3 regions of the Paenibacillus hamazuiensis genome follow, and region 3 is predicted to be linked to each of the others. Evidence: predicted binding sites of a transcription regulator. Region 3 holds the regulator's gene; each other region holds the start of a gene.

Region 1 (3,250 bases), 1.1 Mb from region 3:
AAATCCCGGTCGGAAACGACCGGTTAAGGCGCCGGCCGGCCGTTGCGGAGTAGCGGGCTGCTAGGCGGAGCCGTCCCCTGAAACCGGGAAGGGGGCAGCGTAGCTTGTAAAAGACAGCAGCTCGATGGCACGTAACTAGTCTCGTCCTGTCCCGCACTGCTCTATCCCGCATTCCGTAATGGTTCGCATCTTCCGGACCCCAGAGCCGCTATTTAGGGAAAACGACTTCGTTTTGAATTCTGGCGGACCCCAGAAGCGCTATTCGTCGAAAAAACGCCCAGGTTTAGCTTTTTTACGGCAAATAACGTCTTCTGTGTCCTTTTGCATGTACAAACGTTACGATTTCATCGAATAACGGCCTTACAGTCCGTCAAGCTGCAGAGGTGTCGCTACTGCCCGGTCCCAGACAAAGCTGGAAAAGTACCACTCGTCGTCTCGACCACCGAAGCAGCGAAAGCGCCGATTGCCGGATCAGACGGTGATCGAAATTAGCATGTCATTTTACTTGCAGCAGGCGCAAGCGCAGCACTCTTCTGTCCGGACCGGGTCTTGATCACATTCGCAGTCGCAGCAGCTGTATCGGATCATCGGAATCACCTCCTTCACAGAATATGACCGCAAATGTTATTGCATATATTTGCAAAATGCAAATAAAATCGAAAGCAATTCCTCCATTATTTCGGAGGAATGCAGCACAAATTCGATTTTTGCATCGCATCGTTGAGCAGGCCGATGGAGCGGATGACGGATTCGCGTTCAAAGTCGCTCAGATGGGAAAGCAGTTGCCGAAGCGTCTCGTTCACCTGCTCGTCGACGCTTTGTTCCAGAGCGGCGCCCTCGGGAGTGAGGGACAATATTTGGATCCGGTTGTCGCTTGGCGCCGGCGTTTTCTTGATCAGCCCTTTTTCCGCAAGCGTTTTGGCCTGCCTGCTGAACGTGGTGACATCCATTCCGAGCGCGTTTGCGACATCCTGAATCGACGGATTGTGCCGACGTTTGATTTCAAACAAAACATGGCTTTGCATTACGGTTAAACGATCGCCGCAGCAGGTCTCGCAGCAGCGTTCGCTGAGCAGTCCGAACCGCCGGGCCATAAGCTGAAACATGCCGCGCAAATTGTTTTCCATCACTAGGTTCACCTCATATCCCGATCATACTCCATAAATTTGCAAAATGCAAATAATTTTCGTTGAATAATTATGCGGTAAAATGTCCAATTTGAAAAAACAATCAAAAACGAACGAACAGTATAACGTTTCTGACGAACGTTAGCGATTTGACTCGTTTTTTTATATGTCATATTACGTGACAGATTTTTTCGGAGGAGCGTCGTGTGGAAGGTTTGAATGCAACCAAATGCATTTGATTGATTTTAGTCAAAAACGAACATTTACATTGGAATTTCCGAGAAATGTTCGAAATAAGTGAGGTTTATAAAGTCGAATAAAAATAAATTTCAAAAAAATCTATTGAAATATTCGCATTTCTGAGTTAATGTAATAAACAAGAATTGTTATTAAACATGACATAAACTTGGTGGTCGCAAATTCACAAACCGATTGTCCAACGTTTATTGTTAAAAATGTAACATTACATGACATTAGAGGAGTGGGTGGCATGAAAAAGAAATTAGTGTTAATCGGAAACGGGATGGCGGGCATGAACACCATCGAGCAGCTGCTCAAGCTGGCGCCGAACCAATACGAAATTACCGTATTCGGCAGCGAGCCACATCCGAACTACAACCGGATCCTTCTCTCGTCGGTGCTTGCCGGCGATGCGGATATTAAAGATATCGTCATTAACGATTGGGACTACTATAAGGAAAACGGAATCACACTTCATGCCGGACATACGGTCAATAAAATTGACACGGCTGCGAAGCTCGTCAAAACCGATACCGGGCTGACCGTTCCCTACGACGACGTAATCATCGCCACCGGCTCACTGCCGTTTATGCTGCCGCTGCCGGGCGCGGACAAAGAAGGCGTCATCGCCTTCCGCGATATCAAAGATTGCGAGACGATGATCGAAGCGTCGAAGAAATACAAGAAAGCGGTCGTCATCGGCGGCGGCTTGCTCGGATTGGAAGCGGCACGCGGGCTGCTGAACCTGAACATGGAAGTATCGGTCGTGCACATTTTCAAATATTTGATGGAGCGGCAGCTCGACGAGACCGCATCGAGGCTCCTGCAAAAAGAATTGGAATCGCAAGGCATGAACTTTCTGCTTGAGAAGAACACCGATTCGATCCTCGGCAAAAAACGCGTTACCGGCGTCCGCTTCAAAGACGGCACCGAGGTCGAAGCGGATCTGGTCGTCATGGCGGTCGGGATTCGTCCGAACATCGCCCTGGCGAAGGAAAGCGGCGTTGAAATCAATCGCGGCATCGTCGTTAACGATTATATGGAAACGAACATCCCACATGTGTACTCGGTCGGCGAATGTGCGGAGCACCGCGGCATCGCGTACGGTCTCGTTGCGCCGCTCTACGAGCAAGGCAGCGAGCTCGCGAAACGTCTTGCCGGAGTGGAATCGGCAGGCTACCAAGGATCGGTCGTATCGACCAAGCTGAAGGTGTCCGGCGTCAACGTGTTCTCGGCTGGTCAGTTTACGGATGAACCGGGCACGCGTTCGGTGAAGGTCCAGGACGATTTTGACGGTGTCTATAAAAAGGTGGTCATCAAGGACGGCAAAGTGATCGGGTCCGTGCTGTTCGGCGATACGAGCGACGGCTCGAGACTGTTTGCGATGATCCGCAGCGGCGAGGACGTAACCGGCAAGGAGAAGCAGGTGCTGCTCGGAGATTCCGCAGGCGGCGGGGCGAAGTCCGGCGTCGACTATGTCGCTTCGATGGCGAATGACGAGATCATTTGCGGCTGTAACGGCGTGAGCAAAGGAACGATCGTGAATGCGATCAACGAAAAAGGCTGCACAAGCGTGAACGACGTCAAATATTGCACGAAGGCGTCGGGAAGCTGCGGCGGCTGTAAGCCTCTTGTGGCAGATTTGCTGACACATGTGCTCGGTGCCGATGGGGTGAAATCGGTCAAAGAAGGCATTTGCGGCTGTACGACACTCGGGCGCGATGAAGTTGTCGAAGCGATCAGAAAGATGAAGCTGACGACATCCAAGGAAGTCATGAACGTTCTGGAGTGGAAAAATCCGGAGGGCTGCTCGAAATGCCGCCCGGCGCTGAACTACTATCTGGGCATGGTTTGGCCGGAAGAGCATGAGGACGAGAAGGAAT
Region 2 (3,250 bases), 1.4 Mb from region 3:
GCCTTCCGGACTCATCACGACGGCGCTGTCGCCGGCCAGGAAAACATCCGGATGCGAGGTCGACTTCAGGCCTGCCGTCACGGTGGCGCGGCCGCGGTTGTTCTCGATGCCGGAAGCGGCTACCACGCTGTTGCCCGTGACGCCGCCGGTCCATACGAGCGTGTTCGTCTCGATCGACGTGCCGTCCTTCAAAATGACATTGCGGCCCTGCACTTCCGTTACGGCCACGCCGGTCAAAATTTTGACGCCGCGTTTTGTAAGCGATGCATGTGCGCGCTCCACAAGCTCCGGCGCAAAACCCGGAAGAATGGCAGGGCCCGCTTCCACGCAGTAAAGCGAAATGTCATCAAAGTTAACACCTTTTTGAATGCACAGCTCCGGAAGCGTATCGACCATTTCCCCGATCAGCTCGATGCCGGTCAAACCGCCTCCGCCGATCACGAAGGTTGCATCCGCTTTGTTGCCGGATTCGCGGTACGCGTCGAGACGTGCGGCCACATGGGCGCGCACGCGGTTTGCTTCCTCCACCGACTTCAGCGTCATGCTGCTTTCCTGAAGACCGGGAATGCCGAAAAACGCCGTTTCGCTGCCGAGCGCGATGACGAGCTTGTCATACGCCGTAGTCAAACCGCTGGCAAGACGCACCTGCTTGCCGTTCAGATCGATGCTCTCTACAGAATCCACCATCAGCTCAACCTGCTTGCCCTTGAGCAGCTTGCCGAGCGGCAGCGCGACATTGCCTTCGCTCACGCCGCCGACCGCGAGCCGGTGCAGCTCGGTAACAATTTGGTGGGAAGGCGTCTTATTGATCAAGGTGATCGCCGCATCCTCGGATTTGATGTATTTCCGTGCCGTCAGGGCGGTAAGCAATCCGCCGTAGCCGCCTCCCAAAATGACAATGTGCTTCGCCATGAGTAATGTCCCCCTTATCTCTTTTTCTCCGCCAAAACATCAAGGAATGCCTGGGTGAAACGCAGCGTCTTCTGCATCTGCGGATCCTTCAGCATTTTAAGCAATCCGAAAACGCCGATCGTCGGCGCGTTTTCCGCCTCGGCGCGGTCGTTCGCTTCGATTGCGGCGACGGCAATGCCCTTCGCCTTGTCCTGTATCGGCTTAACGAACTCTTCGAAGCCGTGCTTCAAATCGTCGATGAAGACGCGGTCGTTTGCCACCGTTTTAACCAGATCGTACGCCTGCGTCAGCGTATTCACCATCTCCGTGATTTTGGGTAAATTGTTGACAAGCTCGGTCAGCGATTGCTGAACCTCGGGCTTCAGCAATTGGTCCATAATGGCCATATCAAGCTTCTGGGTCGTGGTTGCCGCCGTCTCTGCGACCGCAGTCTGTACTTCTTGCACTTGTCCTTCAGTTGGGGACATGACTTGACTCCTCCTTTTTCCTGTGAGCATTCCTGACTCTGGTTGTGATTTATTTCACATATCAAACCTTAACTTAGCTAGTTTATACCGATTTTCTCCATCTTGCAAGTAACTTTTTTGTGAAAATTGCAACCGCAGAATAGGGAAATTATGGTAATGAGGAAAGTGAAAAAAACAATGCAACACGAAGTCGCATTGTTAAAAAGCACTCCCTTTACGAAAGTCCCAGCCGCTCGTACTGCTCCTTTGGCGCGTCGTGCTCCATAAGCGCCTCACGCAGCAGCGCCGTCATTCGGCGTTCGGCTTCTTCATCCCGAAGGGGACGGCTCTGCCCGGCATCCTCGCGAATGTCGAAGAGCAGATGCTGCCGGATATATTCGCCGTTCACATGAAAGGATTGCGTCCGATCCTTCATCTTCACGTTATCTCCGGGTATTTTATATACGGGGAAACCGGTCCACGAAAGGAACGGGCCCATCTCGATCCGTCCCGGGTCCGCAATATGGTCGGTCCCGTAATAATGACCGATCGTTGTCGGCATCGCGGTGTACAAATAGATCGGCGAATTGTCTTCGTGAACCGAAGCGCGGAAGTATGTATACTCCCCATCCGTCACGTTGACGTTTTTGCCGAAGTATCCGTATAGGGCGCATTCCCGGATGGAGAATACCTCCTCGCGGATGAGCGGCAGCCACGACTTGCCGTGCAGCTTGTTTCGGCAGCGGCTTACGTCCACCCCGTAATGGTCAAGCAAGGTCGGGAACAGGTCGACGTTTTGCGTCAATGCGTCCAGCCGCTTGCCGGCATGCAGATCTCCCGGCATGTGAACCATTAGCGGAATGCGAACGATCTCGTTGTAAGCGGGCATCACATTTTTCGCCATAAAGCGGTGTTCGCCCAGCATATATCCGTGGTCGGAGGTGAACACGATCATCGTATCTTCCCACAGCCCGTACCGGTCCAACGCATCGAGCAGCCTGCCCACCCAGCGGTCGGTCATGGTCAGAAGCGCCGCATACCGCTTGCGGATATGCTTCAAGGCGCCGTCCGGCACATTGACCCGCCCGTATTCAGGCCAGTAGTAGGAAGGGCCGTCGTAGTCGTCCCCATACTCCTGCAAATAACTGTCCGGCAGATCGAACGGCTCATGCGGATCGAAAGCTTCCACCCACAGAAGAAAGTCGTCCGCGTCGCGGTTGTTGTCCAGCCAGCGGATCGCCGATTGGATCGTCAAAGGCGAGGAGTAGTCCTCTTCCGACCGAAACTGCGTCCTGTTCAGCTCATATTGCGGAACGAATTTGCCGAGATGATGCTCGGGACGTTCCCCCTGCTTCACCCGCGACACCCAGGGATCGCTTTCCTGCCCGCGGATAAAGTCCCACGTGTCAAATTGCTGGCAATAGTTTTCTCCACCGACCCGAAAATAATGATAATGATCCGTTGAAATATGGGAGTAAATCCCATGGTTTCTTAACACCTCGGGCAGCGTCTGGTCAAACGGTTCGATTGGTCCCCAGTTTCGCTCCAAAAATCCCAAGCGGCCCGTAAGCATATCCCGGCGGGCGGGCATGCAGGGGAGCGAGCCTGCCCAATGGTTTGTGAAGACGACCGAACGGGCCGCGAGCCGGTCTATATTCGGGGTTGATATGCCGGACGCTCCATAAGCGCTTAAATAATGGCGGTTCACCGAGTCGAGCAGAAGCACGATCGCTTTCATGCCGTTCCTCCTCTCCGCAGCGGCACGGCCCCGTTCAGCAAAGGATCTTCCGTGTCGCGCATCCACTTCTCCAACACGTCGGCTAGCTCCCTCATCGTTTCCCGATAGGCCTCATTGTGAGCCAGATTCACCCGCTCGGCCGGATCCAGATACA
Region 3 (3,250 bases):
ACGGACCTTGGTGGCAGCGGCAAAGAGCTTACGCGCCACAAGGATGCGCTGCATTTCTTTATGAATATGACCGACGATACGTACGTGTACTGGCTGGAGGCGAGCCCGACAATGAAGGCAAAATCGCTTCAGCTGTTCAGCGTACCGATGGACGTAAGTCCGATGCTGAAGGAATATTTCTTCGACGCGAAGGAAAGCGTCGTAATGACCTCCGCTACGCTGTCGGTAGACAAGTCGTTTCAATATACGTGCGAGCAGCTTGGACTCGGAACCGAAGATAACGGAGGGAAGCTGAAAACGGTCATGCTGCCATCGCCTTTTAATTACCGGCAGCAGGCGTTAGTCGTCATTCCGCGGGATTTCCCAAGCCTCAAGGGGATGGGCAGCGAGGCCGTTTTCGTGGAAAAGCTTGTCGATTCGCTCTCCGACATCGCGGTGGAGACCAACGGGCGCATGCTCGTGTTGTTCACGTCCAACCGGATGCTGAAGGCGACGCACCCGGGCCTTAAGGATCGGCTGACCGCGCATGGCATTCAGGTGCTCGGTCAAGGCGTCGACAGCAGCAATCGCAGCAAGCTGACGCGGATGTTCCAAAGCCACCCGGCATGCGTGCTGCTCGGCACGAGCAGCTTCTGGGAAGGCGTGGATATTCCGGGAGAAGCGCTCACCTGCCTTGCGATCGTTCGGCTTCCGTTCCAGCCCCCGAATCACCCGCTCGTCGAGGCGAAAACGGAGTTTTTGAAAAAGCAGAACTTAAATCCGTTTATGAAGCTTTCGGTGCCCCAGGCGGTGATCCGGTTCAAGCAAGGGTTCGGCCGATTGGTTAGGACTGCGGGTGACAAAGGCATTGTGGTCATTTATGACACGAGAGTGATCGATACGAATTACGGCCGTTACTTTCTGTACTCGCTGCCGGGACCGAAAATCGAGCATATGCCGACGACCCAGCTCGTTTCGCGGATTAAGCAATGGATGGGAGAGCATGAACAATGAAAACGCCGAAAATTTCCGAAGCCGTCGTCCGGCGGCTTCCGATATATTTACGTTTTTTGAACGAGCTCAGCATGAAAAACGTGCATACCGTTTCCTCGCAGGATCTGGGGCACAAGCTTGACCTGAACCCGGCGCAGATCCGCAAAGATCTCGCCTATTTCGGGGAGTTCGGGAAAAAGGGGATCGGTTACGACGTCGATTATTTGATTGAAAAAATACGGCAAATTTTGAAGCTGGACAAGCTTATTTCCGTAGCTCTGGTCGGTGCGGGCAACCTGGGACGGGCGCTTTGCAATTATAACGTTTATTTAAAGGATAACATGAAAATCGTCGCTGTGTTTGATGCGCATCAGGCCAAGGTCGGGGAGCAGATCAACAATTTGTTTGTGCAGCCGATGCAGGAGCTTTCCGAGACGATTAAACGGCTGCACGTGCGGATCGGCATCATCACGGTGCCGGCCCCGGAGGCGCAAAATGTCGCCAATCAGTTCGTCGAAGCCGGGGTTGAGGCGATACTGAACTTTGCTCCGGTGATTATTAAAGTTCCGAGTACGGTACGGGTCCATCATGCGGATCTCACGGCGGAACTGCAAAGTTTGGCGTATTATTTGGACAAATGAAAATCACTCCATAAATCAAAGGCACCCCCTAAAATCAAAGGGCACCCCCTAAATCCCCCTCTAGGGGGACCCCAGGCTTCCGTAGCTGGCTTTGCTCCGCAAAGCCCTTAAGGCGCTCGGGCGCCCTGGACCCGCCCTCCGGGAGCTCATGCTCGCTTCTAGTTCGCGTCTGCCCGACATGGATTTTGGGCTTCACTCAAAAATCCTATATCGGGCACGCTTTACTTTGGGAGCGATGATTTGGGAGCGGATGCGTGCCTCGTGCCCGCGTATGTTTGCCATGGTTTTGCTGGCGCAAAACCTATGGCCGACACGCTGTACTATGCCCATGTATCGATCATGTCAATACGAAAAAGGCTTGTTCTAATAGAACAAGCCGAAGATGATTTTATATATGATATAGGACAGCACGATGCTGATCGGAATGGTAATGACCCAGGTCATTACCATTTTTGTTACGACCGACCATTTGACGTCGTAAAACCTCATGACGCTTCCTGTGCCGATGATCGATGAGGAAATGACGTGTGTGGTGGACAATGGCATGCCCATGGCGGTGGACGTTTGGATAACGATCGACGAGTTCAAATCCGAAGCGAAGCCGTTGATCGGTTCGATCTTGATCAGCTTTTTGCTCACCGTATTGATGATCCGCCATCCGCCGATCGACGTTCCAAGCCCCATAGCCGTAGCAGCAAGCAGTTTAACCCATAAGGGGACCTGCAGATCTTGCTGGACGCCGGTGGCGACCAGCGCGAATACGATGACGCCCATCGCCTTTTGCGCGTCATTGCCGCCGTGCGAGAAGGACAGGAGGCCCGCTGAAAAAATTTGCAGCGTGCGGAACACCCTGTTCAGCTTGGAGCGGGAGCTGTTGCCTCCGCTGATGATAAGCAGCTTGATGATCCACATGATGACGAAGCCGGTACCGAACGCGACAATCGGAGACAAAATCAATATTTCGATGATTTCAATAAATCCCTTCCAATTGACGAAATCGACTCCGGCGCCGGCGATGACGGCGCCTGCCAGAGATCCGATCAACGTGTGTGAGGAGGATGAAGGAATTCCGAAATACCATGTCAACAGGTTCCAAATAATCGCAGCGAGCAGGGCTGCAATAACGATTGGCATACCGTTCGGAATATTGGCCGGGTTCGCAATTTTCCCGCCGACCGTCTTGGCGACCTCCGAGGAAAATACAGCGCCGACGAAGTTAAGGATGGCCGCTCCGAACACCGCGACTCTCGGCGATAAGGCGCGGGTGGAAATCGACGTTGCAATGGCATTCGCCGTATCGTGAAACCCGTTGATGAAATCGAAGAGCAGCGCCAGTATGACAATAAATACAAGTAGGGTAAGCATGGTTTCCTCCTGATCTAACAACCCTTAAGAATAGCGGAGCACGACACTCTCCAAGATGTTCGCGACATCCTCGCACGCGTCGGTTGTTTGTTCCAGACGCTCGTATATCTCTTTCAGCTTAAAATCGTGATAAGGGTCTGTCGGGTGGAGGAAAATTTGCCTGATGCCTTCCCTCATAAGCGTATCGCCTTCGTTTTCAAGACTGTTGATTTGCACCGTATGCTCGGTGAGCTGCATGTACTTTTTGCGGGCAAGCAGCTTGAAAGCGTCCA

The links. Region 3 encodes Rex, which represses fermentation and respiration genes when NADH is low (regulators of the CRP and FNR family bind a similar motif). Its sites were predicted from a motif close to TTGTGAAATATTTCACAA; they were not measured.
Region 1: a site for Rex is predicted at 1,574-1,591, ahead of nirB (nitrite reductase large subunit NirB). Genes of this name have one in related genera too.
Region 2: a site for Rex is predicted at 1,422-1,439, ahead of MYS68_RS02505 (helical membrane plugin domain-containing protein). Genes of this name have one in related genera too.

The regions. Positions count from the first base shown of each region.
Region 1 covers NZ_JALRMO010000001.1:897,428-900,677, forward strand. Annotated here, with positions in the region: gene MYS68_RS03565 (AraC family transcriptional regulator) at 1-27, shown strand, start outside; gene MYS68_RS03570 (MarR family winged helix-turn-helix transcriptional regulator) at 675-1,127, opposite strand; gene nirB (nitrite reductase large subunit NirB) at 1,618-3,250, shown strand, end outside.
Region 2 covers NZ_JALRMO010000001.1:619,193-622,442, reverse strand. Annotated here, with positions in the region: gene MYS68_RS02510 (NAD(P)/FAD-dependent oxidoreductase) at 1-912, opposite strand, end outside; gene MYS68_RS02505 (helical membrane plugin domain-containing protein) at 927-1,379, opposite strand; gene MYS68_RS02500 (sulfatase) at 1,594-3,096, opposite strand; gene MYS68_RS02495 (sulfatase family protein) at 3,093-3,250, opposite strand, start outside.
Region 3 covers NZ_JALRMO010000001.1:2,006,544-2,009,793, forward strand. Annotated here, with positions in the region: gene dinG (ATP-dependent DNA helicase DinG) at 1-993, shown strand, start outside; gene MYS68_RS08775 (redox-sensing transcriptional repressor Rex) at 990-1,613, shown strand; gene MYS68_RS08780 (inorganic phosphate transporter) at 1,977-2,978, opposite strand; gene MYS68_RS08785 (DUF47 domain-containing protein) at 3,003-3,250, opposite strand, start outside.